4 regions of the Phycicoccus sp. M110.8 genome follow, and region 2 is predicted to be linked to each of the others. Evidence: predicted binding sites of a transcription regulator. Region 2 holds the regulator's gene; each other region holds the start of a gene.
What was found. Region 2 encodes LexA, which represses DNA repair genes until DNA is damaged. Its sites were predicted from a motif close to TCGAACANNTGTTCGA; they were not measured.

Region 1 (7,519 bases), on a different contig from region 2:
GCAGTACACCCCGGTCCTGCGCCGCGTGGAGCGGCTGCGGTTCGGCTCGCTCGACGCGCGGGGATCCGTCCGGCTGCACGACCAGCTCATCGCCGCGTGCACCGCCCGCGACGCAGAGGCTGCCGCCCGGGCGAGCACCCTCACCTGGCAGACCCTCGTCCCACTCCTCGACCAGTCCACCGGAGGCACGCTGTGAGCATCGACGACTTCGAGCGGTACCCGCTCACCTTCGGGCCCAGCCCGGTGCACCGGCTCGACCGGCTCACCGCACACCTCGGGGGCGCGCAGGTGTGGGCCAAGCGCGAGGACTGCAACAGCGGCCTCGCGTTCGGGGGCAACAAGACCCGCAAGCTGGAGTACATCGTCCCCGACGTGCTCGCCTCGGGCGCCGACACGCTCGTCTCCATCGGCGGCTACCAGTCCAACCACACCCGGCAGGTCGCGGCCGTCGCTGCGAAGCTCGGCCTGAAGTGCCGCCTCGTGCAGGAGAAGTGGGTGGACTGGGACGACCCGGTCAACGACAGGGTCGGCAACATCCTGCTGTCGCGGATCATGGGCGCCGACAGCCGGCTCGACCCGCACGGCTTCGACATCGGCATCCGCACCTCGTGGGAGGACGCCCTGCGCGAGGTCGAGGAGGCGGGTGGCACGCCGTACGGCATCCCGGCGGGTGCGTCGGAGCACCCGCTCGGGGGCCTTGGATTCGCGAACTGGGCGTACGAGGTGGCCGAGCAGGAGCGCGAGCTCGGCGTCTTCTTCGACACCGTCGTCGTCTGCACGGTGACGGGCTCGACGCACGCCGGGATGGTCGCGGGGTTCGCGGCCCTCGAGGACGCCGGCGGCCGCCCCCGACGCGTCATCGGCATCGACGCCTCGGCGACGCTGGAGAAGACCCGCGCCCAGGTCGACCGCATCGCGCGCCACACGGCGTCGCTGATCGGCCTCGAGCGCGAGCTGCGCGACGAGGAGGTGACCGTGCTCGAGGGATGGGCCGGCGACCTCTACGGCATCCCGGTCGAGTCCACCGTCGAGGCGATCCTGCTCAGCGGGCGGCTCGAGGGGATGATTCTCGACCCCGTCTACGAGGGGAAGTCGATGGCCGGCCTCGTCGACCTGGTGACCTCCGGCGAGATCGGCAGGGACTCGACCGTCCTCTACGCCCACCTCGGCGGCCAGCCGGCCCTCAACGCGTACTCCGGGATCTTCCCCTTCTCGTCGTGAGGGCACCGGCGGGCTGCGCGAGGCCGACTGGACCGCGTCTGCGCGGGACGCGGCGTGTCCGGATCGTGGGCGCACCCAACCGCACGTTGGACGGATGCCGCCCACCGGCATACCCTCGACGCGTGCGTTCCTCGCGCCTCCTCCTTCGCCGCCGCGGCGGGGCCTGACCGATCAGCCGCCCCTCGTCGCGGAGTTCGCGTTGCCGGCTGAGGCCCTCCCGGGCCACCCCAGCGAATCGTTAGGCGAGACACCATGATCCACCCCCAGCAGCCGTCGGGTATGCCGGTCGCGAAGTACGTGCCGTTCCAGGACCAGATCGCGGTGGACCTGCCCGACCGCACCTGGCCGACCCGGGTCATCGAGAAGGCACCGCGCTGGTGCGCGGTCGACCTGCGCGACGGCAACCAGGCCCTCATCGACCCCATGAGCCCGGACCGCAAGAAGCGGATGTTCGAGCTGCTGGTCCGCATGGGCTACAAGGAGATCGAGGTCGGCTTCCCGTCGGCGAGCCAGACCGACTTCGACTTCGTGCGCATGCTCATCGAGGACGACATGATCCCCGACGACGTGACGATCCAGGTCCTGACGCAGTGCCGCGACCACCTCATCGAGCGCACCTTCGACGCGATCCGCGGCGCCAAGCAGGCGATCGTGCACTTCTACAACTCGACCTCGGTGCTGCAGCGGCGCGTCGTCTTCGGGCTCGACCAGGACGGCATCGTCGACATCGCGCTGCAGGCGGCCCGCCTGTGCCGCAAGCTCGAGGAGACCATCCCCGACACGGTCGTCTACTACGAGTACAGCCCGGAGTCCTACACCGGCACCGAGCTCGAGTTCGCCGTGCGGATCTGCAACGAGGTGGCCGACGTCATCGACCCGACGCCCGACCACAAGATGATCATCAACCTTCCCGCCACGGTCGAGATGGCGACGCCGAACGTGTACGCCGACTCGATCGAGTGGATGATCCGCCACCTCGAGCGCCGCGAGTCGATCGTCGTCAGCCTGCACCCGCACAACGACCGCGGCACCGGGGTCGCGGCAGCCGAGCTCGGCTACCTCGCAGGGGCCGACCGGATCGAGGGGTGCCTGTTCGGCAACGGGGAGCGCACCGGCAACGTCGACCTCGTGACGCTGGGTATGAACCTGTTCAGCCAGGGGATCGACCCCGAGATCGACTTCTCCGACCTCGACGAGATCCGTCGCACGGTCGAGCACTGCAACCAGCTCCCCGTCGCGGAGCGGCACCCGTGGGGCGGCGACCTCGTCTTCACGGCGTTCTCCGGGTCCCACCAGGACGCGATCAAGAAGGGCTTCGAGGACATGGAGCGCCAAGTGGCGTCGTCCGGGAAGTCGATCGACGAGCTCGTGTGGGGCGTGCCGTACCTGCCCATCGACCCGCACGACGTGGGGCGCTCGTACGAGGCCGTGGTGCGTGTCAACAGCCAGTCCGGCAAGGGCGGTGTCGCGTACCTGCTCAAGAAGGAGCACCAGCTCGACCTGCCGCGCCGGCTGCAGATCGAGTTCAGCGGGGTCGTGCAGGCCAAGACCGACACCGAGGGTGGCGAGGTCAGCGCCGCGCAGCTGTGGGACGTCTTCCAGGACGAGTACCTGCCCGCGGTGGACGGTGCGGCCAACACCTGGGGCCGGTTCACCCCGGTCACCCATTCCCTCATCACCGAGGACGGCGGGGTCGACCGCATCACGGCCACGATGCTCGACCACGGCCAGGAGGTCACCGTCGAGGGCAGCGGCAACGGCCCCATCGCCGCCTTCATCGACGCGCTGTCGACGCTCGGGGTGGACGTGCGTGTGCTCGACTACGCCGAGCACGCGCTGTCCGCCGGTGGCGACGCGCGCGCCGCGGCCTACGTGGAGTGCGCCGTCGGCGACCGCGTGCTGTGGGGCGTCGGCCTGCACGCCTCGATCGTCAAGGCGTCGCTGACGGCCGTGCTGTCCGCGGTGAACCGCGCCGAGCGCGAGCCCGCCACCCCGTGAGGTGAGGTGTGCCGGGGGGCCCGGCGTCGCGGCACACCTCCGGTCCGGGGACGGAGCGCCGCGTGGCGCCCTCGGAGCTCCTCCCGGCCCCTCAGCGGACGCCGCGCGGACGGAACTGGATCGAGATCCGGGGCCCCACGGCCTTGGTGGTCTTGGGGATGCAGTGGTCCCACGTGCGCTGGCACGAGCCGCCCATGACCACCAGGTCCCCGTGCCCGAGCGAGAAGCCGATGGAGGAGCCGCCTCCCCGCGGACGCAGCATCAGCGAGCGCGCCGAGCCGACCGACAGGATCGCCACCATGGTGTCGAGGTCTTTCGACCTGCCGATCCGGTCGCCGTGCCAGGCCACCGAGTCCCGCCCGTCCCGGTAGAGGCACATGCCCGCGGTGACGAACGGCTCGCCCAGCTCCGCGGCATACCGGCGGCTCAGGGCCTCCCGCGCCTCGGCGAGCACGGGGTGGGGGAGCCGCTCGCCCTCGTCATAGAACTTGAGCAGTCTGGGGACGTCGACGACGCGCTCGTACATCTCCCGGCGCTCGGCCTTCCACGGCACGTCGTGGTGCAGCTCGTCGAAGACCCGGTCGGCGCCGGCCAGCCAGCCGGGGCGGTAGTCGACCCACGCACCCCGTGACAGCGGGGTCCTGCTGAGCCCCGCGTCGAGGTCGTGCAGCGCGACGTCGTCTCCGGTGTCGAGCAGCGATGCCTGCCATGCAGCGGTCATGCTGCGAGCGTACGCCGATTCGAACACACGTTCTAGTGGGTCGGTGCGAAAACCGGTGTGCGTTAGCCACGACGTCGGCGTTGTGCCACGTCACGGCCCGCCTCCCGCCAACGGCCCGCCGGGTTGAGACAATGGTGCGGTGCCCCTGTACCGCGACGAAGGCATCGTCCTGCGCACCCAGAAGCTGGGTGAGGCGGACCGCATCGTCACGCTGCTGACGCGCCGCCTGGGCAAGGTGCGCGTGGTCGGCAAGGGCGTCCGGCGCACCAAGAGCCGGTTCGGGGCGCGGCTCGAGCCCGGCATGCACGTCGACGTCCAGTGCTACGAGGGTCGCTCGCTCGACACGGTGACGCAGGCCGAGTCGATCGCCAGCTGGGGCGACGTCCTGGCGCGCGACTACACGACGTACACCGCCGCGGCCGCGATGCTCGAGACGGCCGACCGGCTCACCGAGGAGCGCGAGCCGAACCTGCAGCAGTACCTGCTGCTCGCCGGCGCCCTGCGCTCCATGGCCGAGGGCCTGCACGACCCGGGGCTGGTGCTCGACGCCTACCTGCTGCGGGCGCTCGCGATCGCGGGCTGGGCGCCGAGCTTCCACGACTGCGCCCGCTGTGGCGCGCCGGGCCCGCACCGCGCGTTCAACCTCGCGTCCGGCGGCACCGTCTGCCCGTCGTGCCGCCCGCCCGCCTCGGCGGCGCCGGCCCCGGAGACCCTGGCGCTGCTCGCGTCGCTGCTCGCGGGGGACTGGGTGATCGCGGACGCCTCATCGGGCCGCCACCGGCGCGAGGCGAGCAGCCTGGCCAGCGCGTTCCTGCAGTGGCACCTCGAACGCGGTGTGCGATCGTTGCGCCTCGTGGACCGCCGCGACCCCGACCGCCCCGAGACCAACCCCGCCATCACGTGGTCGGCCCCGCCGCCCGTCGAGGCAGCGCCGGTGGAACGGGTCGCGCAGGCCCACGCCGCGCTCGCCGGACGGACGGGGGAGGCGTGAGCCCGGCATACGCGAAGCCGTTCCCGCACCCGAGCGGGGCGACGCCGCCGCCGGTCCCGCGCGAGCTGGTGCCCGACCACGTCGCGGTCGTGATGGACGGCAACGGGCGGTGGGCCAACCAGCGCGGTCTCCCGCGGACCAAGGGTCACGAGGCGGGCGAGGCCGCGCTGCTCGACGTCGTCGCCGGCGCCATCGAGATCGGGGTCGGCCACCTGTCGGCGTACGCGTTCTCGACCGAGAACTGGAAGCGCAGCCCCGACGAGGTGCGCTTCCTCATGGGCTTCAACCGCGACGTCATCCGGCGCCGCCGCGACCAGCTCCACGAGTGGGGCGTGCGGATGCGCTGGGTCGGCCGCCGTCCGCGGCTGTGGGGCTCGGTCATCAAGGAGCTCGAGACCGCCCAGGAGCTCACCAAGGACAACACCGGGCTGACGCTGTACTTCTGCGTCAACTACGGCGGCCGGGCGGAGATCGCCGACGCCGTCCAGCGGGTCGCCGAGCAGGTGCAGCGCGGCAAGCTCAAGCCCGGGTCGATCGACGAGAAGACGATCGCGCGCTACCTGCCTGAGCCGGACATGCCCGACGTCGACCTGTTCGTGCGGTCGTCGGGGGAGCAGCGGACGAGCAACTTCCTGCTGTGGCAGAGCGCGTACGCCGAGATGGTGTTCCAGGACACGCTGTGGCCCGACTACGACCGCCGCCACCTGTGGCAGGCGATCGAGACGTATGCCGCGCGCGACCGCCGCTACGGCGGAGCCGTCGACCGCGCGGAACCGTCGGCGTGACCCGGGTGACGGCGTGACCGGGGCGACTCCGTGACCGGGCCGGCTGCGGGTCTGCCCGGCGCGTTCGACCTGCGCGGGCGGGTCGCTCTCGTCACCGGCGCCGGCGCGCCGGACGGCATCGGCATGGCGACCGCCCGGCTGCTCGGCAGCCTCGGCGCCGCGGTCGCCGTCGCGGCGACGACGGACCGGGCGCGCGAGCGCGCGACCGAGCTGGAGGCGGTCGGCACGCCGGCGGTCGGGGTGGTGGGCGACCTCACCGACCCCGACCAGGTGGGCCGCGTGCTCGCCGAGGTCACGCGGGCCCTGGGCGCGCCCACCGTCGTCGTCAACAACGCCGGCATGACGAGCGTCGCCTCCCCGGCCGTGGACGTCGCCTCCTCCGGCGGCACGGAGTCCGGCTCGGTCGGGGCAATGGACCCCGCGCGGTGGCGGCTGGCACTGGCCCGCAACCTCGACACGGCGTTCCTCGTCACCAGGGCCGCGCTGCCGGCGATGGAGGCGGCGGGCTGGGGCAGGGTCGTCATGGTGTCGTCACTGACCGGACCCGTGATGGCCATGCGCGAGGAGGCCGGGTATGCCGCCGCGAAGGCCGGCCTCGTCGGCCTGGCCCGGTCGGTGGCGGTCGACTACGCCGGCCGGGGCATCACGGCCAACGCGGTCGCCCCCGGCTGGATCGCGACCGGGAGCCAGACCGCCGACGAGGTGGGGCACGGTCGACGGACGCCGGTGGGCCGCAGCGCGACGCCCGACGAGGTCGCCGCTGCGGTGGCCTTCCTCTGCAGCCCGGGCGCGTCCTACGTCACCGGCCAGTGCTTGGTCGTCGACGGCGGCAACAGCATCGCCGAGGAGCGCGGCTGACCGCCCGGTCGTGGCGCACCCTCCGTCAGGCCTTGCGGTGGATGTGCCCCAGCGTGTCGGCCTCGATCGACTTGCTCGTCGTGGCCTCCGGCGAGGACACGACCACCAGGAGCACTCCCTCGTCGACGTGGAGCGCCGTGAGCCGGACGTTGGCCCCTCCGGTCTCGGGGGACATGTCGTACGAAGCCGTGAGCGCGTCGCCGACGGCACTGTGGAACCGTCGGATGTCCACCCGGCCCGCGGCGACCGGGGCCAGCTGCTGGTAGATCTCGCCGTCGGTGGGCAGCGCGTCCATGCCCTGCATGTCGAGCGTGACCTGGGACGAGGAGCCGGCCGGGCCGGCGAGGACCAGGTCGAGCTGTCGCAGCTGCTGGCGCAGATCGCTCATCTCCACGTGCGTGCGCCTGGCCACCTCGGCCAGGCGGTCGGAACCGGCCTGGTCGCTGGGGTCGAGGGCGGCCGCGTCGAGCGCCTCCCACGAGTTCGGGACGGACAGGACCACCTGGGATCGGGGCACGGTCACCCAGTGGGACCCGCTGGGTGCCGCGGGCTCGGCGGCTCCGCCTCCGCAGGCCGTCAGTGCCACAGCCGTCGCAGCGGCGAGGGCAGCGCACGCCACCCTCAGCCTCCCCTGTCGTCCTCCCCCCACGGCCGGGAGGCTACCGCGGACAGCCTCCCGGCGGTGCCGTGTCGCGCACATCGGTGGTGGCCACCTCGGTGGCTGCGGCCTCGTCGGTAGCCATGTCTGCCTGCAATGCCGGTTGCCGGCGGTCGGGGGTGCCGGCGGTCGGGGGGGAGGAGTGCAGGGTCGTCCGGCTCAGGCGGAGCAGTCGGCGCAGGTGCCGACGATCTCGACCGTGTGCTCGACGTCGCGGAACCCGTGCGCCGCACTGACCGCGGCGGCCCAGGACTCGACCGCCGGGCCCTCCACCTCGACCGCGCGGC
Region 2 (7,519 bases):
CGGTGCCACCGAGATCGGCTACGGCGTCAACTGGGTGTTCGAGGACCCGACCGCCCACCAGCCGCACGGGCGCGTGGGCGACTACCGCCTCGGGTATGCCGCGCCGCCCGGCACCGTGCGCATCGCCGACATCGTGGCTGCCTCCTGCGCGTTCCCGCCCTTCTTCGCGCCGATGGTCCTGGACGGCGACGCCCTCGGCCTCACCGGCGGCCACAAGGGCCTGGAGTCCGACGACGCCCGCCGGGCGATCCGCCACCGCATCCGCCTCACCGACGGCGGTGTCTACGACAACCTCGGCCTCGAGCCCGTCTGGAAGCGCCACGCCACGGTCCTCGTCAGCGACGGGGGCGGCGTCTTCCGTGCCCGCACCGAGCGCACCGTCGCCGGTCGCATGCTGCGGATCCTCGGCATCGCCACGAACGGCGGCCAGTCGGTGCGCTCCCGCTGGCTGCACGCGGCATACGCACGGCAGGCGATCCTCGGCACGTCCTGGGCGCTCGACATGGTGGTGGACGGCTGCTACCCGCGCAGCACGACCGAGCTCATCAACGCCGTCCGGACGGACCTCGACACCTTCTCCGAGCAGGAGCAGCACGTCCTCGAGCGCCACGGCTACCTCATCGCCGACGCGCAGGTGCGCGCCCACGCACCGCACCTCATCACACGTGACGTCCCGCCGAACCCTCCCCACGACGACGTCGCCGACCCGGCCGTGGCCGAGCGGGCCCTGGCCGACTCGGCGAAGCGACTGCTGCTCGGCCGGTTCTGAGCCGCCCACGTACGCTTGTCCGGTGACCCGGCCCGCCACCACGACGACGACCGAGGACGACCTCGACCACGTCGCGGCCCTCCTCGACCGGGGCGGTGTCGTCGCCCTCACCGGGGCCGGGATCTCGACGGAGTCCGGCATCCCCGACTACCGCGGACCCGACGGCCAGCGGCGCGTCACGCCGATGCAGTACTCGGAGTTCACCGCCTCGAGCGAGGCCCGCAAGAAGTACTGGGCCCGCAGCTACGTCGGGTGGCAGCGCTTCAACCTCGCCCGCCCGAACGCCGGCCATGACGCGGTCGCCCGGCTGCAGGCGACCGGTCGGATCGGCTCGGTCATCACGCAGAACGTCGACGGCCTGCACCAGCACGCCGGCGCCACCGACGTCGTCGAGCTGCACGGCTCGCTGGCCAAGGTCGTCTGCCTCACCTGCGGCGACCGCTCCAGCCGCTGGGACCTCGACGAGCGGATGCGCGAGGCCAACCCCTCGTTCACGGTGACGTCCGACGAGATCCGACCCGACGGCGACATCGCGCTCAACGCCCTCGACGTCGAGGCGTTCGTCGTCCCGCTCTGCCTGGTGTGCGGCCGCGACACTCTCAAGCCGGACGTCGTCTTCTTCGGCGAGTCGGTGCCCAAACCGTTGGTGGAGAAGTGCTTTCGCCTGACCGAGTCAGCCAGTGCGCTGCTCGTGCTCGGCTCGAGCCTGAAGGTGATGAGCGGCTACCGGTTCGTCCGCCGCGCGCACGCGCTGGGCATCCCGGTCGCGATCATCACCCGCGGCCGGACACGGGGTGACGGCGAGGCGAGCATCCAGCTCGACGCCCCCCTGGGCCCGACCCTGACGCGCCTCGTGGCCCGGCTCGGCGCCTGACACGGCGTCTGCCTGACGCGGCGTCTGCCTGGCGCGGCGCCCGCCTGGCGCGACACTCAGGACGTCGGGCGCCGGGCCACCAGCACGACGTCGATCGCGTCGCCGGCGTCGGTGTGCCGCACGATCTCCTCGCAGCGCTCGATGTCGAGCTCCGACGCGACCTCGCGCAGCCCCTCGACCGTCTGCAGCAGGGCGGGGTCCTGCGGTCCTCCGACGCCCTCGCTCAGGTTGCGCAGTGCGTGCCCCACGACGACGAGGGCGCCGCCGGGCGCCAGCCACGCCGTGGCCCGGGTGAGGACGTCCTCCGGCAGGTGCAGGTAGGCCACCAGCACGAGGTCGTACGCCGTGGATGCCGGCGGCTGCCACGACCGGACGTCCGCGACCACCCAGTCGACCCGCAGCCCGCGGGCGGCGGACTCCTTCTCGCCCTTGGCCAGGCCAACGGCCGAGAAGTCGACCGCGGTGACGCGCCACCGCTTGGCAGCCAGCCACACCGCGTGCCGCCCCTCGCCCGCCCCGAGGTCGAGGGCCCGTCCCGGCTCCCAGTCGCCGATGATGCGCTCCACCTCGGCGTTCGGCTCCGCGCTCCAGACGCGGCCGGTCGCGGCATACCGCTCGTCCCACATCCTCCGGCGCTCGCCGCCGCTGCCGCCCGGCGCGCTGCCCGACGGTCGGTGCTCGTGGCCGCGTTCCTCGCTCATCCCCCTAGCATCGCCGATATGTCCGCCCCCGCCACCGCACCCGGGCCTGTCACGGTCCGCGACGCCACGCCGTCCGACCTGCCAGCGATGGCCGCGATCTACGACGAGCAGGTGCGCACGTCGGTGGCGACGTTCGACACCCAGGAGCGCGGCGCGGCATACCTCGGCGAGAAGCTGGCCGCGACCGGCCCCGGCGACGTGGTCCTCGTCGCGTGCCTCGACGAGGAGGTGGTCGGCTACGCGTTCTCCGGGCCCTTCCGCCCGCGTCCCGCCTACGCGGGCACCAAGGAGGTGTCGGTCTACGTCGACGCCTCCGCCCGAGGGCGTGGCGTCGCCCGGAGCCTGTATGCCGCGCTGCTGGCCCGGCTGGACGCCGAGCCGTCCGTGCACACGCAGCTCGCGGTCATCGCCCAGCCGAACGAGGCCAGCGAGGCGCTCCACGTGGCGTTCGGCTTCGAGCGCGTGGGGGTCCTGCGGGAGGTGGGGAACAAGTTCGGCCGTTGGGTCGACACCGTCTGGTACCAACGGCTCGCCTGACCCAGGAGAGGGCTGGCGCAGACGGCTCGGTCTTGGCACTCTCGTGCCGAACAGGTTGGTGCGAGACGTGGGAGGCGAACCCATGGGTGCGACGGGTGCGGGACCGTTCGAGAACGACGACGCACTGGACTTCCTCGACGACCTCGAGGAGTCCGACCCCGAGGGGCGCAGGGAGCGGGTGGAGTCGGCGCTGGGCCGGGTCGTCCGCGCCCGCGACTACATCGAGGCGCCGGTGATGTCGGAGGCGATCGCCGCGGCCGTCATCGTGTCGGCCTGCGACGACCCCGAGTCGGTGGTGGGGGAGCGCAACGTCCCTCGCTGGGTCGACGAGGACCCGCTCGACATCGACGAGCGCCTCGAGGAGCTGGCCACCCAGGCGCTGCACCGGGCCCTGCGCTCGGACGACAACGAGCTGTGGGAGCTGTGGGCCGACGGCGACGGCGGCGAGAAGTTCACCGCCCGCCTCACGCACTACCTCGACGCGCTGGGCGACGAGAGCTGAGGGCGTCAGCCGAGTGCCACGTCACTGATCCGCACGGTGGTCGGTGACGCGGCACGCGGCGCACGGCTCGGGTCAGACGCGGCGCAGGCCCCGGGTCAGACGCGGCGCAGGACCGCTGTGACCTTGCCGAGGATCGTCGCGTGGTCGCCGTCGATCGGCTCGAACGCCGGGTTGTGGGGGAGCAGCCAGACCTTGCCGTCGCGGCGCTTGAACGTCTTGACCGTCGCCTCGTTGTCCAGCATTGCCGCGACGATGTCGCCGTTGTCGGCCGTGGGCTGCTGGCGGACGACCACCCAGTCGCCGTCGCAGATCGCCGCGTCGATCATCGAGTCCCCGACGACCTTGAGCAGGAACAGCGAGCCCTCGCCGACGATCTGCTTCGGCAGGGGGAAGACCTCCTCGACCGACTCCTCCGCGGTGATCGGCACGCCGGCGGCGATCCGGCCCAGCACCGGGACGTAGGAGGCCTCGGGGCGGGCGTCGCCCATGCCGGTCTCGTCGAACTCGGCGACCTCGTCCTGCGGGGCCGCGCCGCCGCGGTAGCCACGGCCGTCGGCGCCGGCGTCGGGGGAGACGACCTCGATGGCCCGGGGCCGGTTCGGGTCGCGGCGCAGGTAGCCCTTGCGCTCGAGGGTGGCCAGCTGGTGCGCGACCGAGCTCGGTGACGTCAGGCCGACGGCCTCGCCGATCTCGCGCAGGCTCGGCGGGTAGCCCCGTCGGTCGACCGAGTTGCGGATGACCTCCAGGACCTTGCGCTGGCGGACGGTCAGGCCGTCGCCGCGGTCGCGGTCGGGGAGTTCCTTGACGTTGTCGCCGCTCATGCCGCTCCTCGTTTCTGCAGGTCAGGTGCCGTGTGCCCGGCCGCGTGCGCCGGGTGCTCCGACGTCTCGGGGCCGTCTCGAAGCCGGCTCGGGCCGCTCCGGGACGGAGCGTTGTCAGTGCCCTCTGGTGTGCTCCTCGACGTGGGCACAGCGTATGGCGTTCGAACACAGTTTCCAAACATGTGTTCGACGCGTGTCTTGAAGCATTCGAACATGCGTGCTAGAACTGGCAACCTACGGCCTTCGGACACCTGTTCGAGGACCATGACGATGGAGGACCCGATGAGTGCAGCAGTCGCCTGGGACGTCACCGCCGCGCCGGTGCGCGAGCCGCGCCGACCCGCACGCCCGCACCTGGTCTCGGTGCCGTGCGGCGACGAGGTCCGCGTCCCAGCGCCAGCACCGCTGCGCCTGACCCGCGCCGGACGGCTCGCCATCACCCTGACCGTGCTGGTGGCGCTCGTCGCCATCGCCGTGGCCGCCTTCTCCGGTGGTGCGTCGGCCACGACCATCGACCACTCCACCACCGTGCGCTCGGGGCAGACCCTCTCGGAGGTCGCCGCGACGCAGCTTCCCGGTCTCCCGGTGGCCGACGCCGTCGCCCGCATCCAGGTCGCCAACGACCTCGCCTCCGACCAGGTCCACGCGGGTCAGATCCTGCTCATCCCCGCCGTCCGCTGAGGTCGGCCTCCGGGGGAGGGGACGCCCGCGCAGAGGGTTGGTAGCGGGCCAGTCGGGGCCGGACGCCGCTCCGCTGACCTGCGTCGACACGCACAGCTGTACCTGTGTCGACACCCTCTGATGGCCGGCTGCCGGGTCGTGACGACGCGTCCGCTTCGTCGGGAGTGCGCCGTCGCGGACCCGGAGATATGGTCGCCGCAAGGAGGCTGAACATGAGCTCGAGGAAGACCTTCCTGGATTGGCCTGTGCTCCGACAGGTCCGCAGTGGTGACCTGCTCGGCCGGGGCCCGGCCGTCACGTCCGCGCGCACCCGGTCCATGACCCCGCGCACGTCGACGGCGGACCGGGTCGTGCAGTCGGTCTGCCCCTACTGCGCCGTCGGCTGCGGCCAGAAGGTGTTCGTCAAGGACGAGAAGGTCGTGCAGATCGAGGGCGACCCGGACTCCCCGATCTCGCGCGGGCGGCTGTGCCCCAAGGGGTCGGCCAGCGAGCAGCTCGTCAACAGCCCCGCCCGCCAGACCCACGTGCTCTACCGGCGCCCGAACGGCACCGAGTGGGAGCGCATGGACCGCGACACCGCGATCGACATGATCGCCGACCGGTTCGTCGAGACCCGCCGCCGCACGTGGCAGGACGCCGACGAGCACGGCCGTCCGCTGCGCCGAACCATGGGCATCGCCTCGCTCGGGGGAGCCACCCTCGACAATGAGGAGAACTACCTGATCAAGAAGCTCTTCACCGCCGCGGGCGCGATCCAGATCGAGAACCAGGCCCGTATTTGACACTCCTCCACGGTCCCCAGTCTGGGGTCCTCGTTCGGTCGCGGTGGCGCGACGCAGTACCTGCAGGACCTGGCCAACGCCGACTGCATCGTCATCCAGGGCTCCAACATGGCCGAGTGCCATCCGGTGGGTTACCAGTGGGTGAGCGAGGCGCGCCTGCGCGGCGCCAAGGTCATCCACATCGACCCGCGGTTCACCCGCACGTCGGCGACCTCGGACAAGCACGTGCCGATCCGTGCCGGCAGCGACGTGGCCTTCCTCGGTGCCCTGATCAACCACATCCTCACGAACGAGCTGTACTTCAAGGAGTACGTCGTCGCGTACACCAACGCGGCAACCATCGTCAGCGAGGACTTCAAGGACACCGAGGACCTCGACGGCCTGTTCTCCGGCTACGACGACGAGCTGGGCAACTACGACTCCTCGAGCTGGGCGTACGCCACCGAGGGTGAGACGCCGGACGCCTCGCCCGGCACCATCGGCGGCCCCGCGGCGACGCACGAGCACGGCCACTCCGCCTCGAAGCGCTCGGCCGGTGACGAGCACGGCTCCGGCGGCCCGGCCCTGGAGCACGCCCGGGTCAAGCGCGACGAGACGCTGCAGGACCCGCACACCGTGTTCCAGCTGCTCAAGCGCCACTACTCGCGGTACACCCCCGAGATGGTGGCCGAGGTCTGCGGGATCAGCGTCGAGGACTTCCACTACGTCGCCAAGGCCCTCACGGAGAACAGCGGCCGGGACCGCACCTCGGCGTTCGTCTACGCCGTGGGCTGGACGCACCACTCGCTCGGTGCCCAGTTCATCCGCACCGCCGCCATCGTCCAGCTCCTGCTGGGCAACATGGGGCGGCCCGGAGGCGGGGTGATGGCGCTGCGCGGACACGCCAGCATCCAGGGCTCGACCGACATCCCCACGCTCTACAACATCCTCCCGGGGTACCTCGCCATGCCAATGGTGGGCAACCACGACACCTGGGACGACTACGTCGCCGCCATCGCCAACAAGGAGCAGAAGGGCTTCTGGGCCAACGCCGACGCGTATGCCGTGAGCCTGCTCAAGGCGTGGTGGGGCGACGCTGCGACCAAGGAGAACAACTGGGCGTACGACTACCTGCCACGGCTCAGCGGCGCCCACGGGACGTACCAGACGACCATGGCCATGCGGGACGGCGAGGTCGAGGGCTACTTCCTGCTCGGGCAGAACCCCGCGGTGGGGTCCGCGCACGGCAAGATGCAGCGTCTGGCCCTGGCCCAGCTGAAGTGGCTGGTCGTCCGCGACCTGCAGATGATCGAGTCCGCGACGTTCTGGAAGGACGCGCCCGAGATCGCCACGGGTGAGCTCGAGACCGAGAAGATCGGCACCGAGGTGTTCTTCCTGCCGCCTGCCTCGCACGTCGAGAAGGCCGGCACCTTCACGCAGACCCAGCGCCTGCTGCAGTGGCGGCACAAGGCGGTCAACCCGCCGGGTGAGTGCCAGAGCGAGCTGGAGTTCTTCTACGAGCTCGGCAAGCGGATCCGTGCCCGGCTCGCCGACTCCGACGACCCGCGCGACCGCCCGCTGCTCGACCTCACCTGGGACTACCCCCTCGACGAGGACGGCGAGATCAGCGGCGAGGCGGTGCTGCAGGAGATCAACGGGCGGCACCTGTCCGGTGACAAGGCCGGCGAGCTGGCGGACATGTACACCGACCTCAAGGCCGACGGCTCCACCAGCTGCGGCTGCTGGATCTACTCCGGCGTCTACGCCAAGGGCGTCAACCGCGCGGCCAACCGCAAGCCCGGGCGCGAGCAGGGCCCCACCGCCCAGGAGTGGGGCTGGGCCTGGCCCGACAACCGCCGCATCCTCTACAACC
Region 3 (7,519 bases), on a different contig from region 2:
CTCGCGGACCCGGTTGAGGTAGTTGTAGACGGTGAACCGGGTGAGGCCCATGGCCTCCGCGACGGTCTCGGCGCTGCGGCGCATCTCGAACGCGCCCCGCTCCTCGAGCAGCCGCACGGCCTGCTGCTTGCCCGCCCGGGGCAGGTCGGCAAGCGGACTGCCGAGCTCCTCCTCGACCGCCGCGATGAGCCGGGCCAGCCCGTCCGACAGGTCGGTGGCCGGGGGTGCTGCGGCGCGGCGAGAGGTGCCCCGGCGGCGGGCCGCGGCCAGCTGGGGCGCCCGCGTCTCGCCGAGCGGTGCAGCGAGGTCGCTGACCGTGAGGGTCACCCGGGTGGCGCCCTGGGCGAGGGCCGCCCGCACCGCGTCGGCAACCGCGGTCACGACCGCGTCCGCCTCACCGTCGACCGCGGTGCCCAGGGGGCCGAGGTCGGGCTCGAGGCCGGCGTCCACCAGGGCGGCAGCCGCGGCGGTCACGTGCGCGGGGACGTGCTCGTCCTCCCCGTGGAACGGCTCGGTGGTGAACTCCGCTCGCACCCGCATGTCGGTCACGGTACTTCCCCCGGGTCCGCCGCACGAGACGTGGCCCGACCGCGTCGACCACGGTCAGTGACGACGGAAGCTGTCGCGGACGAGCGAGTCGCGGCTCGCGGCCACCTCGTCCTGCCATTCCTGCAGCAGGCGGGCCGTGAGCTCCTCCGGCGACGCGAGGTCCTGCGCCGGTGAGATCACGCACCGCGGCGACGGGCGTTGCTCACCAGGTCGTTGCGCGTCCGGCGTGATCTCGAGGTCGCTCCAGCGCACCGGCCCTCCGCTGGGCGGTCGGAAGCAGTCCTCGGGTCCCGGCGGGTCGCCGCCCGGTGGTGGCGCGGTCTCGGCGGGTCGCGGTGGCCGAACGGGCAGGCCGTACCGGTTGGTGACCACGAGGCCGTCCGGCCGGGAGGGATCGCCGCTGATGACGTGGTCGCCGCGGTCGATGCCGTCGTGGTGCACCGTGCAGAGGCTGACCTGGTTGTCCAGATCGGTGCGCCCGCCGTCGGCCCAGGCATCGAGGTGGTGAACCTCGACGAACCGGGTGCTGGTGCAGCCGGGGAACCGGCACCCACGGTCGCGGTCGACGACCAGGCGGCGGCTGCGCTCGGGCAGGATCCGCATGGCCCGACCGACCGAGACCGGCTTGCCCTCGGTCTCCCAGACGGGCTGGACCACGCCGTCGGAGACGAGACGGCCCAGCAGCCGCAACGGGATCGCGTGCCCGCCGGACACCCAGGCGCCGTCCGTGTCGAGGTGCAGGTACACCCGGTAGTGCGCTGCCCGCGACGTCGACTCCACGCTCGCCAGCGAGCGCACTGCCACCTCCTCCAACGCATCCGCGTACGTGGGCAGGCCCGCGCCGGGGTCGTGTGGGCGTTCCACGCCAATGGCGTCGCCCTTGGTGTCCCCGCGTCGCAGGAACAGGGCGTCCTTGGCCTCGCGAACCGCCTGCTCGACGAGCGCGCCGACGGTCGCGGGCGCCGAGTACCGCAGCTGGAAGCGCCCGTCGGCGTCGTAGGACATTGACAGCTGCGGCCTCGCACACGCCCGCTTCTCCGCAGGCGACATCGGGTCCACCTCGCGCACCACCGACACCGGATCCTCCGCCCCGGGCCCGGCGACCGCATCTGCAGGGTCGGCTCCATCGCCGGCAGTCGCAGCGGGAAAGGCGTGCCGCGCCACGGCCCGGCGCAGCTGGGGCACGGTGGCCTCGCGGGCCAGCGCCGTCGCAGACGCCTGGTGCGTCGCCGGCACGCCGTGGGCCAGCACCGCCACCTGGTCGAGCGACAGCTCACCGGCGTCGAGCGCCTCGGCCGCAGCAGTCAGCTCGGTGCGCCGCTTGGCGATCGCCACCACGTCCCGCGCATGCGACGGTGACAGGCCGGCCCGAACGACGAGGTAGTGCTCTGGCGAGGAGAAACCGCCGTCCCCCCAGAGGCCGTCGTCGACCAGCTCGGCAGCGACGTCCACGAGCTCCGCCTGGGCCCGGTTCAGCCGCCCGGCGACCTGCGCCGTGCGGGCCCACAGCGCACGCTGCCGGGACTCCCGGGCCTGTGCGAGTGGGGTGGTCGACATTCCCCAATCGTACACCTGTTCGAACGCCTTCAACAGGATTGTCCGCACCGAATCGCGGTGCAGCCCAACAAGATCGAGACCCGGACCACCGTCGTCCGATCACCCCGCGGCGAGCTACCCCCCGACGCGCTTGGCCAGGACGTCCAGCCGGTGCCGGTCGATGCCCGTCAGCTCCTTGACCTCCGGGTCGTCCGTGGCGCCACAGTCCAGACCCCGCACCACGAAGTCGGCGAGTGCCCGGGCCGTCGCGGGCTCGTCCATCACCCCGGAGTCGACCTGCCCGACGTAGTTGCGCAGCCGCTCGGCAGCGGCCGGCAGGCCCTGGCGGTAGAAGGCGTACGTCGCGGCATACCGGCTCGGCAGCTGGGCGGGGTGGAGGTCCCACCCCTGGTAGTACCCACGCTCGAGCGAGCGCCGGACGAGCCGCGCGTGCAGCGCCCAGCCCGCGTGCACGGCCTCGCGGCTGCCGATGGGCAGGATGTTGGTGGAGCCGTCCGAGAGCCGAACCCCGGTGCCGGCGGCCGCCACCTGCATGACCGCCTTGGCGTGGTCGGCGGCCGGGTGCTCCATCGACTGGTATGCCGCCGCGACGCCCAGAGAGGCGGAGTAGTCGTACGTGCCGTAGTGCAGCCCGGTGCAGCGGCCGGCCGCGGCGTGGACCATGCGCGCCACGAGAGCGGTGCCGTCGGGCCCCAGGATCGCCTGCGGCGTCTCGACCTGGATCTCGAATCTTATTGTCCTCGAACGCAGTCCGAGCCCCGACTCGATCCGGTCGCAGGCCACGACCATCGCCTCGACCTGCTCGACCGACGTCACCTTGGGCAGCGTGACCACGAAGCCGTCCGGCAGCGCACCGTCCTCGGCGACCGCCTCGACGAACCGCGCCAGCGTCCGCACGCCCCGCGCCCGTGTCGGCGCCTCGAAGCTCTTGAACCGGATCCCGTGGAACGGCGCCGCCGTCCCGCCACGCACCGACTCCAGCAGGGCCGCGGCACTCGCGTCGACCGCTGCGTCCTCGACGTCGTCCGCGGGCGAGCCGTAGCCGTCCTCGAAGTCGATCCGCAGGTCCTCGACCGGTTCGGCCGCGAGCTTGGCCCGCACCCGGCCCACCACGTCCTCGGCGAGGTCGGGCGCGATGCCGAGCAGCGCGGCATACGCCTGCGCGTCCCCGCCGTGCTCGTCGAGGACGGCCAGGGCCTCCTCGCCCCACCGGGGCACGAGGCCGGCGTCGTACCGGCTGGCCGGGGCGTAGACGGTGTGGACCGGCTGGCGGTCGGGGCGCTCGCCCGGGAAACCCTGTGCCAGAGCGGAATCCGCGCCGACAAGGCGCTCGTCGAGCTCGCGGGTGAGGTCGGTGGCGTCGAACGTCATCGGTCAGGCCTTCCCTTCTGCACCGGCGGCGTGCCGCACGGCCGACGCCACCGCGGGCGCCACCTCGGGGTCGAACACGCTTGGCACGATGAAGCTCGCGTTGAGCTCATCCGGGTGGACGCAGTCGGCGATGGCGGTGGCCGCGGCGATCATCATCTCGTCGGTGATGTCGCTGACCCCGGCGTCGAGCAGCCCGCGGAAGAACCCGGGGAAGGCCAGCACGTTGTTGATCTGGTTGGCGTAGTCGGACCGCCCGGTCGCGACCACAGCGGCGTGCCGGCTCGCAGCGACGGGGTCGACCTCGGGATCGGGGTTGGCCAGGGCGAAGACGATCGCGTCGTGCGCCATGCCGGCGATGTCGTCCTCGTCCAGGAGGTTCGGGGCCGAGACGCCGATGAAGATGTCGGCGCCCGCGAGCACCTCCTTCAGCGTGCCGCGGACCTTGCGGGGGTTGGTGTTCCTGGCGATCCAGCCGCGGAACTCGTCGCTGTGCTGCGCGTCGGGGTCGAGGGCGCCGTGCCGGTCGCAGCCCACGATGTCGCGCGCGCCCTGGGCGTCGAGGAGGCGCACGATCGCGTGGCCCGCGGCGCCCACCCCGGAGACGACGATCCGGACGTCCTCGACCTTCTTGCCCACGACCCGCAGCGCGTTGGTGAGGGCGGCGAGCACCACGATGGCCGTGCCGTGCTGGTCGTCGTGGAAGACCGGGATGTCCAGCTCGTCACGCAGCCGCTGCTCGATCTCGAAGCAGCGCGGCGCGGAGATGTCCTCGAGGTTGACGCCGCCGTAGACGGGGGCGAGCGCCTTGACCGTCCGGATGATCTCCTCGGTGTCCTGGGTGTCGAGGCAGACGGGCCAGGCGTCCACCCCCGCGAACTGCTTGAAGAGCGCGGCCTTGCCCTCCATGACCGGCAGCGCGGCCGCCGGGCCGATGTTGCCCAGCCCCAGGACCGCCGACCCGTCGGTGACGACGGCGACGGTGTTGCGCTTGATGGTGAGGCGCCTTGCGTCGTCGGGGTTCTCGGCGATGGCCAGGCAGACGCGCGCGACGCCGGGCGTGTAGGCGCGGGACAGGTCGTCGCGGTGCTTGAGCGGCACCTTGGGCACCACCTCGAGCTTGCCGCCGAGGTGCAGGAGGAACGTGCGGTCACTGACCTTGCGCACCTTGACGCCGGGCACGGCGGCGATCTGCGCGGTGATGCGGTCGGCGTGGTCGGCGTCCGAGGCGTTGCACGTGACGTCGACGACCAGGCTCTGCCCGCGCGACTCCACGACGTCGAGCGCGGTGAGGGCGCCGCCGGCCTCCGCGACCGCCGCGGCCACCACCCCCGTCGTGTCGATCGCGGCGGGCGCCTCGGCGCGCACGGTGATGGAGTACCCGGGACTCGGAGCAGGCATCGGTCGGCCTCGTTCTTCCACGATACGGATTCACGGTTCTGTCTGACGGAAGACTACGGGCAGGCGTCCTCGCCGGACAACCCCCGTCCACCGGTTCGCCCACGGGCTACTGTGCCCCCGTGACGACGACGGACCTCGACGGCGGCGCCGACCGCGGCCCCCAGCCACCCCGGGCCCTCATCGTCACCCTGCTCGGGCTGTACGTCCGCGACCTCGGCGGCTGGATCAGCGTCAGCGCGCTGATCCGGCTCATGGCCGCAGCCGGCGTCGACGACCAGGCCGTCCGCTCGGCACTGACCCGCCTCAAGCGGCGCGGCATCGTCGAGTCCGAGCGCCGCGACGGCGTGGCGGGCTACGCGCTGTCGGGGTATGCCGGCCGCGTCCTCGAGCTCGGCGACCGCCGGATCTTCGCCACCCGGCCCGCCTCCGAGCGGGACTGGGTGCTGGCCGTGTTCTCGGTGCCCGAGAGCGAGCGGCAGAAGCGGCACACCCTGCGCGCGCGGCTGTCGTGGCTGGGGTTCGGGACCGTGTCGTCGGGCGTGTGGATCGCGCCGGGGCACCTCGCGCAGGACACCCGCGAAGCGCTGTTGGCGGACGGCCTGGAGCCGTACGTCGACCTCTTCCGTGCGGAGTACCTCGCCTTCGGCGACCCGGCGACGAAGGTCGCGCACTGGTGGGACCTCGACGCGCTCGAGCAGCTCTACGACGACTTCCTCGAGGCGCACGAGCCCGCCCTGCGCAGGTGGGAGGCGGCAGCCGCCGGGAAGCCCGTCGCCCGGCCGGGCGACGGGGAGGCGTTCGCCGACCACCTGCGGGCGCTGACCGCGTGGCGCCGCCTACCCTACCTCGACCCCGGCCTGCCGACCGACCTGCTCCCGGAGGACTGGTCCGGGACCCGTGCGGCGGAGACGTTCTTCGCGCTGCACCGCGCCCTGGCCGGGCCGGCGCACGACTTCGTCACCGCGCAGGCTTCAGCCGCTCGTCCGGGATGACGGCGACGCCGAGGATCTCGATCATGGCCTCGGGCTGCCACAGCGCCGTCGTGCCGATGCCCGCCATCGCGGGGTAGACCGGCCCGGCCAGCTCGCGCCACACCTGCCCGATCTCGCGGCCGTGCGCCTGGTAGTCCGGGATGTCGGTGAGGTAGATCGTGATGCTCACGAGGTCCTCCGGCACGCCGCCGGCCTCGGCCAGGGTCGCCAGGACGTTGGAGAACGCCTGGCGGAACTGCTCGACGATCCCGCCCGGGACGATCCGCATGTCGGCGTCCAGGGCGGTCTGGCCGCCCAGGTAGAGGGTGTTGCCGGACAGCGTCCCGTGCGAGTAGCCGCTCGGCGCCGGCAGCGACGCCGGGTTGACGGCGACGGGGGTGAGTGGGTTGGCGGTCATGGGTCCTCCAGCGGTCGGACAGGTCCTCGGTCGGCGCCCTCGGGGCACTCGCGTGCGCGTCGGGGTCCACGGAACGCCCGGGTGGTCGGCGCCGGGCGCCGTGGCACGACGGAGAGCCTAGCGGACCTATTGACGTTTGACGACGATCGTGAAAATCTCGCTATATGCAGTTCGGCACCGTCGCCACGCGCGGCACCAACACGGCCGCGGCGCGGACCCCGGACGGCTGGCGCGCGCTCGCGGCGCCCGACCTCTCCGCGCACCTCGCCGGCGGCGGCCGGCTCGACGCCAGCGCCCCGCTCGGCGACCTGCTCGACGACGTCGAGGTGCTCGCCCCGCTCCCCCGCCCCGGCAAGGTCGTCTGCTGCGGCCTCAACTACGGCGAGCACATCCGCGAGACTGGCCGCGACCTACCGACGCACCCGACGCTCTTCGCCAAGTACGCCGACAGCCTCGTCGGCCCGAAGGACGACATCGACCTGCCGGCCGACGTGGACGTCGACTGGGAGGCGGAGCTGGCGGTCGTCGTCGGCAGCACGATCCGGCGGGCCGACCGCGCGACGGCCTCGGCCGCGATCGCCGGGTACACGGTCGCCAACGACGTCTCGGTGCGGGACTGGCAATACCGCACGCTGCAGTGGTTCCAGGGCAAGGCGTGGGACCGCTCGACCCCGACCGGGCCGGTCGTCGTCACGCCCGACGAGGTCGACCCGGCAGCCGGCCTGACCATCACCTGCCGCGTCGACGGCGAGGAGGTGCAGCGCGACAGCACCGGGACCCTGGTCTTCGACGCCGCCGACCTGCTCGCCTACATCTCGACCTTCACGGTCCTGTGTCCCGGCGACCTCGTGCTCACCGGCACGCCGGGCGGGGTCGGCACCGCCCGTGACCCGCAGCGCTTCCTCGCCGACGGGCAGGTCCTCGAGACCGAGATCGAGGGCATCGGCCTGCTGCGCAACACGATCCGCCTCACCTGACGACCCAGCCCCACCTGACGACCAAGGAGCTCCCGTGGAACCCGACTTCAGCAAGTACCAGCTCGAGGGCGACCCCACCCCCTGGGCGAGCGAGAACGGCCTCGTCGTCCCGGTCGTGACCCGGGCCGGCTCAGAGCTCGGCGACACGGGCCAGTCGGGCGGCGCCACGCGCGTCTCGGGCGTCAGCATCCAGCACACGCCGGCGAAGCGGCTCTGGTTCGGCAAGGTCAGCAACGAGGCCGGCTACCGCTCGGTCCCCCACCACCACGGCGAGGCCG
Region 4 (7,519 bases), on a different contig from region 2:
TTGCCCGTCGAGACCGGCTCACCGGTGGCGGTGTCGACCGCGGAGAACCAGCCGCCGTGCTCGGCGTCGCGCAGCACCTCACGCAGCGCGCGGACGCCGTGGTCGAGGACGGGCTCGGCGTCGGCGTTCCCGGCGAGCACCTCGAGGGCCGCCACGTGCGTCATCCGGCAGGTGATCCAGGCCTCGACCGGGCGGTCGAGCTCGGGGCGTCCGTCGTCGTCCAGCCACGCGAACCCGCCGGCGGGGTGCACGGAGCCGCGGGCGAAGTCCCAGAGCCGTGCGCGTTCCGCGGCCAGCCAGCCTGCGTCGGGGGTGGAGGGCGCGGTGGTGGGCTCGGGCGGCATGGCCCGCATCGTATGCCGCGCGGCTGCGGCCCACCGCGGGTGTCCGGGCCGCCCGCCCCCGACACCAGCGGTGGGCCGACGAGGCCGTGCCGTGTCACCGGCGCCGCGGGTCGCTGGCTAGGGTTGACCCGTGCTGAGGACGACGGCGGCAGTGGTCGCGGGCAAGGCGGCGCGGGCTGCGTCGAGGCTGCGTGGCGGCGGGTCGGCGCTTCCGGGCCTGGTGGCGGAACGGGTCGACCCCGGGTTCCTCACCCAGGCGCTGCGTGACGTCCGCGGCGGGATCGTGGTGGTCAGCGGCACCAACGGCAAGACGACGACGACGAAGATGCTCGTGGCGGTGCTGCGCGCACACGGACGCACGGTCTTCACCAACCCGACGGGCTCGAACTTCACCAGGGGTGTCATCTCCTCGATGCTCGGCGAGCTGCCCCTGAGCGGCCGCCTGGCCGCCGACATGGCGGTGCTCGAGCTCGACGAGGCGCACGCCCTGCGGTTCGCGGACGCGGTCAAGCCCACCCACGCCCTGCTGCTCAACGTCGCCCGCGACCAGCTCGACCGGTTCGCCGAGATCGACCACACGGCACAGCTCCTCGCCTCGCTGGCCGAGCAGACGACGACCGGCGTGGTGCTCAACATCGACGACTCGTTCATCGCTCGGATCCGCGACCGGGTGGCCCCGGGGGTCACCGTGACGTGGTTCGGGGTGGACGGCTCCATCGCCGACCGCCTGCCCGAGCTCCAGGAGCAGGACGTCCGGTTCGAGGACGACTTCACGCCGCCGGTCGCCGGTCCCGACGACGGCCTGCTCAAGCCGGCCGACGACCGGACGTTCTCGATCCTGTTCGGGGAGAACGGCTCTGCCTCCGTCGGGCCCCTCGAGCTCCAGCAGCGCGGCCTCGCGGCGATGATCAACGCGACGGCCGCGACGACGGCCGCGCGGGCGCTCCTCGGCGACGCCTTCGACCCGGCAGTGGCCGCCGATGCCCTGCGCGCGGTGACGCCGCCGTTCGGCCGCGGCGAGGTCGTGATGGTCGACGGACAGCCGCTGGAGCTCGTGCTGGTCAAGAACCCCGCAGGCTTCACCGTCGCGCTCGGCACCTACGGCTCGACCCCGGTCGCGACGATGGTCGCGATCAACGACAACTACGCCGACGGCCGCGACGTGTCCTGGCTCTACGACGTGAGCTTCGAGAGCCTGCGCGAGCGCGGGGTCGCCCTCACCTCGGGCGTCCGCGCCTACGACATGGCGCTGCGCCTGCAGTACGACGACGTGCCCGTGGATGCCGTCGAGGCCGACCTCGACCGGGCCCTCGACGCCTTCCTCGCCGGCCACCCGGACGAGCCGAAGCGGATCTTCTGCACCTACACGGCGATGATGGCCCTGCGGCGGACGCTCGCCGCCCGGTACGACCTGCCCGACATCGGCGAGGAGGCCTCATGAGCGACGGCCAGGACCTGCACGACGAGGGCCAGGACCTCCGTGGCGCGGACGAGAGCCCTCAGGGCGCCGGCCCGGACGGACTGGGCCCCATCCCTGCCGGCGACGGCACGGCATACGCCGGCGCCCACCCGGCCCCCGTCGACGTGCCGATCCCCGGGGAGCCGGCCGGCTCGGCCCGGGTGCCCGACGCGGGGCGCGAGGGCAAGGGCGTGATCCACGTCGTGCACCTGTACCCGCGCGAGATGAGCATCTACGGCGACCTCGGCAACACCCGCACCATCGCGGCGCGGATCCGCCGGCACGGCTACGTGCCCGTCGTCCACCAGCACCACCCCGGCGCACCGTTCCCCGAGGAGGCGCACCTGCTGCTCGGCGGCGGCGGCCAGGACTCCGGGCAGGTCCGGGTCGAGGACGACCTCGAGCGGCTGGGCGACCGGCTGCGGGCGATGGCCGCCGACGGCGTGCCGATGCTGATGATCTGCGGGATGTACCAGCTGTTCGGCAACGCGTTCATCACCGTCGACGGCAAGCGCCTGCCGGGGCTCGGCATCCTCGACGTGACGACGCAGGGCAACGCCAAGAGGATGATCGGCCCCGTCGTGCTCGACACCGACTTCGGCCCGGTCGTGGGGTACGAGAACCACTCCGGCTCGACCACCCTCGGCTCGGGGCAAGCGGCGTTCGGCCGGGTCCGCTCGGGCCTGGGCAACAACGGCACCGACGGCACCGAGGGCGCCCGCAGCGGCAACGTGATCGGCTCCTACCTGCACGGGCCGATCCTTCCGGCGAACCCTGCCCTCGCCGACGCCCTCATCGGGCTCGCGGCCGAGCGCGCCACCGGCCGGCCGTTCGAGCCGGTCCCGCAGGACGACGCGTATGCCGACGAGGCGCGGAACCGGCAGGTGCGTCGCCTCGTGCGCCGGTGACGGGACCGGTCGGTAGGGGCGGCGACGCCGGAACTGGAGGCGGTGGCGCCGGAACTGGAGGCGGTGGCGCCGGAGCTGCCGGCGGTGGCGCCGGAGTTGCAGGCGCCTCCGGTCCTGAGCCCGGCGGAGCGCCGATGACCGTGTCCGAGCGGGTCCTCGACCTGTTCGCCGTGCCGGGGGACGTCCGCCCCGTGCCGGGTGGACAGGGGCGCAGTGTCGTGGCGGGCGACCTCGTGCTGTCACCCGGGCGCGACGCGCAGACCGCGGCGTGGCTCAACCCGGTGCTGGCGCCGCTCGCGGTGAGGCTGGACCTCGAGCGGGTGTCCGGCCGGGCCGGCGTGCGGGTCGCCATGCCGATCCCGGCCCGGGACGGCTCGTGGGTGGTCGAGGGCTGGGGCGCGAGCCGGTACGAACCGGACACCACCGCGTGCCACGACCCGGCGCTGCTCGCCGCGACCGGCAGGCTGCTGCACGCCCGGTTCGACGAGGCCGTTCGCGCACGGCCCGCGGGGCTGGACGCGCGGACGGACCGGTGGGCGGTCGCCGATCGGCTGGCCTGGGGGCCGGCCGATGACCTGGCCTCCGCTGCGGAGCGTTCCGGCTCCGGGCTGGTGCGCGGGCTCGTCGAGGAACGCGCCGACGTCGACCTCGGGCCGGACCAGCTCGTCCACGGCGACCTGGCCGGCAACGTGCTCCTCGACGCGTCCGGGACTCCTGTCGTGATCGACGTGGCCCCCTACTGGCGGCCCGCGCGGTGGGCGGAGGCGTTGTGCCTCCTGGACGCGGTGGCCTGGCACGGGGCGGACGGGTCGGTGCTCGACCCGTGGTCGACCGGCGTCGGGCGGCAGGCGGTGGTGCGGGCGGCGCTGTTCCGGCTGCTCGCCGACTGCCTCGACGGGCGCGGGTCGCCGGCGTCGGGAGACGCCCCGCGCAAGGTCGAGCGAGCCTACGGCCGAGCGCTGGTGCCGCTCCTGGGCTGACGGATGCGGACGCTCCACCGCGCCTTCGCGTTCTGGGGTGCAACGGCCGGTGGTCGGGCGGCGGGCAGCGGACCGTTGCACCACGTAGCTCCGCGAGATTCGTTGCGCCGCAGTCGAATTCGCTGTGCACAACTCTCGCTCACCAGTTCGAACAGGTGTACGATTGGGCTATGCCGGTCAGCGACATCGCGGTGCAGCGGGACAGGGCCCAGCGGGCCCTGTGGGACCGCACTGCCGCGGTGGCCGGGGCCCTGAACGCGGCGCACGCCGAGCTGGTGGACATCGCTGCGCAGCTGCTGGAGGGCCGGCACTGGGGTGATGGCGGGTTCCGGTCGGTGGAGCACTACCTGGTCGTGCGGGCCGGGTTGTCGCCGGCGCATGCCAGGGACGTGGCCGCGGTCGCGCGGCGGCGGGCGGAGCTGCCGGTCGTGGCGGACGCGGTCGCGGCGGGGGAGCTGTCGCTGGACCAGGCGGCGGTGGTCGCGCACCACGTGCCGGCCGGGTACCAGCGGTCTGTGGGCGAGCTGGCCCGGCACATGACGGTGCCGCAGCTGCGCCGGGCTGTGTCCCGACACGCGTTCGCGGTGGCCCCGACCGAGGACGGCGACAACGGGGCCGACGCCGCCGGTGAGCCGGCTGACGGCACCCAGCAGGACGACGGGAGCAGCGCCCCCGGCAACAGCGATGCGGTGCGGCGGGCGTGCGCCCGGCCGGAGCTGTCGATGGGCTACGACCGGGACGGGCGGTTCCAGCTGCGGTATACCGCCCCCGCCACGGTCGGTGCCCTGGTCGAGCAGGCGGTGCGGGAGGCCAAGGACGCCCTGTTCCTGCAGACCCGCGGCGAGCCCGGTCCCGGTGCGGAGCGGCCGTCCACGACGAGGGGCCCGTCGCCGACCCATGCCGACGCGTTCGAGCTGCTCGCCCACCGGTCGCTGGCTGCCGCCGGCCGAGACGACGTGGGCGAGGGCGGCCCGAGCAAGGGCTCGGGTGGGTCGTCGCGGGCGGGCCGGTACCGGGTGTACGTGCACCTGTCGACCGACGGCGCGTGGGTCAACGCCCGCGGCGCCATCCCCCAGGTGCTCCTCGACCGGCTCCTGACCAACGGGCTGGTCCAACCGGTGTGGGAGACGAACGGGCATCCCGTGTCGGTCGGGCGCGCCATGCGGATCCTGCCCGACCGCGCCCGACGCCTGGTCACCGACCGCGACCGCGGCTGCCGGTTCCCCGGCTGCACCGCCACCCGCTTCCTGGAGGTCCACCACCTCACAGCCTGGGCCGACGGCGGCAGCACCGACCTGTCCAACCAGGTGTCCCTGTGCTCGTTCCACCACGACGCCGCCACCCGCGGTGACGTCACCATCACCGGCGACCCCGGCCGACCCGACGGCCTCACGGCCACCAACAGGCACGGCATCCGGATCGCCGGCGGTCATCCACCAGGGCCACCCGGCCCCCCGACGGTGACAGAGATGGGCACCAGTCCCGGGCCGATAGCCGCGGTCGGGCACCCCGGTCGCTCCACGGCATACCGACCACCCACCGGCGAGCACGCCCGCTGGGCAGACATCGAGCTCACCCCCGACCGCGACCTGCCACCACGTCCCCACGCCCGGATGACGCCTGGCGTGACCGCGACGTACGACGCCGACCTCGCAGGTCAGCGGACGAGCCAGGACGGGGTCGGGTTGACCCGGTCCCCGAGCCAGCTCAGGTCGTCCTCGTAGGCGACTTCCACAGCTTCCAGACGCTGATCCCCGAGAAGGGCGCCGGCAAGCGTCGGGCTTCCGGCGACCAAGGTGCTGTCCCAGTCGATGTCCGTGGCGATGCACCACGAGCGGTCTGATGGCCAGACGAGGTTGGCCGATTGCCGCCACGGCGGGGCCATGCCGGGCCACGTCGTGAGGACCGCCTTGGGACCGGTGAAGAGGCGGTATCCGCCCCGACCCCGCATCGTCGGCCCACCGTGGGGCGAGTCCCAGAAGCCGAACCCGTCCCACACGGCGTAGAACACGGGACCGGTGGCCACGCAGTGATCGAGGACCGCCCGCTGGACCCGAGGAGGCATGGACCCCTCTTCGGGGTCGACGTCGCTCGAACGCCCGGTTCCTGTGAAGGCCGGGTAGATGCCGCACCACTGCGCCAACGGATGCATGACGCGACCCTCGTCGGCTGCGACCTGCGCCCACGTCCGGCCGTCGCCCGCCGGGTGCAGCACACGCACGACGCGGTCGAAGCCTGTGGGCACCACCGCTCCCGCCGGCACGCCGTCGCCCCCGCCCTTGATGAGGCGGTCCTCGACCCAGTCGCCCTCGGCGACAGCCAGCACCCGCTGCAGCGTCGTCATGTCCAGATCATGACGCGGAGACCGGTTCCCGGGGCGGTTGGCAGGTGTCACGATGCACTGCCACGGACCCGGCCGACAGCAGTTGGCGGCCACGTCGTGAAACCGCCTGGGCGGCTGGATCGGCGTTAGGGTGCCGGGGCATGGACATGTTGAGGGGGAAGCAGATCGCCGAGGCGAACCTGACCGAGTGGCGCAAGCTGGCGCAGGGCCTGCATGCCAGGTACCTCGTCGACGACTTCGGCGCAGCCGTGCGGTTCCTGGCGGTGGTGGGGGAGGCCGGTGACGCGCTGGGGCACCACCCGCGGGTGGCGATGGGTACGGGGTACGTCGACCTCGAGCTCGTCAGCGACGACGCGATCTACCGCGACGACGAGGGCACTGAGCACGTCGTCGAGTGGGTGACCCAGCAGGACGTCGACCTGGCTCGCCGGGTCACCGAGATCGCAGGCGACCACGGGCTCCGGGCAGACCCGGCCTCGGTGAGCGAGGTCGAGCTCGGCCTCGACACCGCGCGCTCGGCGGCTGTCGCACCGGTCTGGGCCGCCCTGCTGACCGGGGACGCCGGAGCCCAGGGCCGGGGCACCCCGGGCGACGAGGTCCGGGACGCCACCGGGCGCGTGCCGAACCTGTGGTTCGGCGACGGCGACGGCGACGGCCAGAACGACGAGGGGCCGCGCCAACGGTTCCACCTCGAGGTCTACGTGCCGCCCGAGGCGGTCGAGGCGCGCATCGCCGCGGCTGTCGCCGCAGGTGGCACCGTCGTCGACGACAGCGAGTCGCCCGGGCTCACCGTCATCGCCGACCCGGACGGCAACCGGGGAGTCCTCTGCGTGGACACCTCCGCCGCCAGCACGGACTGACACCGGCCACCGGCGGACACCGACCACCGGCGGATGCCGACCACCGGCGGATGCCGACCACCGGTGGATGCCGGTCGCCGGCGGATACTGACCACCGGCGGATGCCGGTCATGGGGCGATGCCACCACGGGCCGGCCCCAGCCGGCCACGGGCCGGCTGGGGCTGGCCCCAGCTGGCGGCCGACACGCGTGGCCCGCGCCCGACGACCTCCGCGCTGAGTCGCCGCAGTCAGTCGACGAAGTCGTCGCCGGCCTCGAGCCGCAGCCGCAGCAGCTCGGCGAGGGTGACGGACTCCCCGTCGCGCGCGCCCTCGCCCACCTGCAGCGGCGGGTCGCTCGGTGCCACCTCGACGCCGCGGAACCGGGCCAGCGACCGTGGCGGCACCAGCAGGGAGTAGTAGCGCCCGTCGGGGTCGACCCCCACGGAGCGGTCGAGCCGCAGGTACCAGCCGCGGACACCCGTGCGGTAGCGGCTCGTGCCCTTCCACGTCCGCGCAGTGAGCTCCGTGGTCGCCAGCCCGCGCTCGGTCGCCGTGCGGACGAACTCGTCGAGCAGCACCTGCGCCTTGGCCGACTCCCGCGCCCGGCGCTGCTCCTGCATGCGCACGTGGTAGTCGGCGCGCTC

Region 1: a site for LexA is predicted at 3,960-3,975, ahead of RKE38_RS00670 (alpha-ketoglutarate-dependent dioxygenase AlkB). Genes of this name have one in related genera too.
Region 3: a site for LexA is predicted at 2,114-2,129, ahead of RKE38_RS10125 (DUF222 domain-containing protein). Genes of this name have one in related genera too.
Region 4: a site for LexA is predicted at 3,839-3,854, ahead of RKE38_RS04360 (DUF222 domain-containing protein). Genes of this name have one in related genera too.

Annotation. Positions count from the first base shown of each region.
Region 1 covers NZ_JAWDIC010000001.1:132,973-140,491, reverse strand. The annotation lists gene RKE38_RS00685 (GntR family transcriptional regulator) at 1-196, shown strand, start outside; gene RKE38_RS00680 (1-aminocyclopropane-1-carboxylate deaminase) at 193-1,221, shown strand; gene leuA (2-isopropylmalate synthase) at 1,474-3,219, shown strand; gene RKE38_RS00670 (alpha-ketoglutarate-dependent dioxygenase AlkB) at 3,311-3,940, opposite strand; gene recO (DNA repair protein RecO) at 4,080-4,931, shown strand; gene RKE38_RS00660 (isoprenyl transferase) at 4,928-5,716, shown strand; gene RKE38_RS00655 (SDR family NAD(P)-dependent oxidoreductase) at 5,747-6,574, shown strand; gene RKE38_RS00650 (hypothetical protein) at 6,600-7,097, opposite strand; gene RKE38_RS00645 (Fur family transcriptional regulator) at 7,392-7,519, opposite strand, start outside.
Region 2 covers NZ_JAWDIC010000002.1:115,582-123,100, reverse strand. The annotation lists gene RKE38_RS12065 (patatin-like phospholipase family protein) at 1-769, shown strand, start outside; gene RKE38_RS12060 (NAD-dependent protein deacetylase) at 792-1,643, shown strand; gene RKE38_RS12055 (class I SAM-dependent methyltransferase) at 1,700-2,344, opposite strand; gene RKE38_RS12050 (N-acetyltransferase family protein) at 2,363-2,881, shown strand; gene RKE38_RS12045 (DUF4259 domain-containing protein) at 2,964-3,383, shown strand; gene lexA (transcriptional repressor LexA) at 3,479-4,204, opposite strand; gene RKE38_RS12035 (LysM peptidoglycan-binding domain-containing protein) at 4,487-4,885, shown strand; gene fdh (formate dehydrogenase) at 5,098-7,519, shown strand, end outside.
Region 3 covers NZ_JAWDIC010000001.1:2,113,180-2,120,698, reverse strand. The annotation lists gene RKE38_RS10130 (helix-turn-helix domain-containing protein) at 1-540, opposite strand, end outside; gene RKE38_RS10125 (DUF222 domain-containing protein) at 604-2,106, opposite strand; gene RKE38_RS10120 (DUF6986 family protein) at 2,221-3,477, opposite strand; gene RKE38_RS10115 (NAD-dependent malic enzyme) at 3,481-4,875, opposite strand; gene RKE38_RS10110 (PaaX family transcriptional regulator C-terminal domain-containing protein) at 4,995-5,867, shown strand; gene RKE38_RS10105 (RidA family protein) at 5,833-6,264, opposite strand; gene RKE38_RS10100 (fumarylacetoacetate hydrolase family protein) at 6,429-7,241, shown strand; gene RKE38_RS10095 (cupin domain-containing protein) at 7,276-7,519, shown strand, end outside.
Region 4 covers NZ_JAWDIC010000001.1:927,807-935,325, reverse strand. The annotation lists gene RKE38_RS04380 (AGE family epimerase/isomerase) at 1-344, opposite strand, end outside; gene RKE38_RS04375 (Mur ligase family protein) at 475-1,785, shown strand; gene RKE38_RS04370 (cobalamin biosynthesis protein CobB) at 1,782-2,711, shown strand; gene RKE38_RS04365 (aminoglycoside phosphotransferase) at 2,846-3,691, shown strand; gene RKE38_RS04360 (DUF222 domain-containing protein) at 3,862-5,415, shown strand; gene RKE38_RS04355 (hypothetical protein) at 5,349-6,035, opposite strand; gene RKE38_RS04350 (4a-hydroxytetrahydrobiopterin dehydratase) at 6,176-6,895, shown strand; gene RKE38_RS04345 (hypothetical protein) at 7,124-7,519, opposite strand, start outside.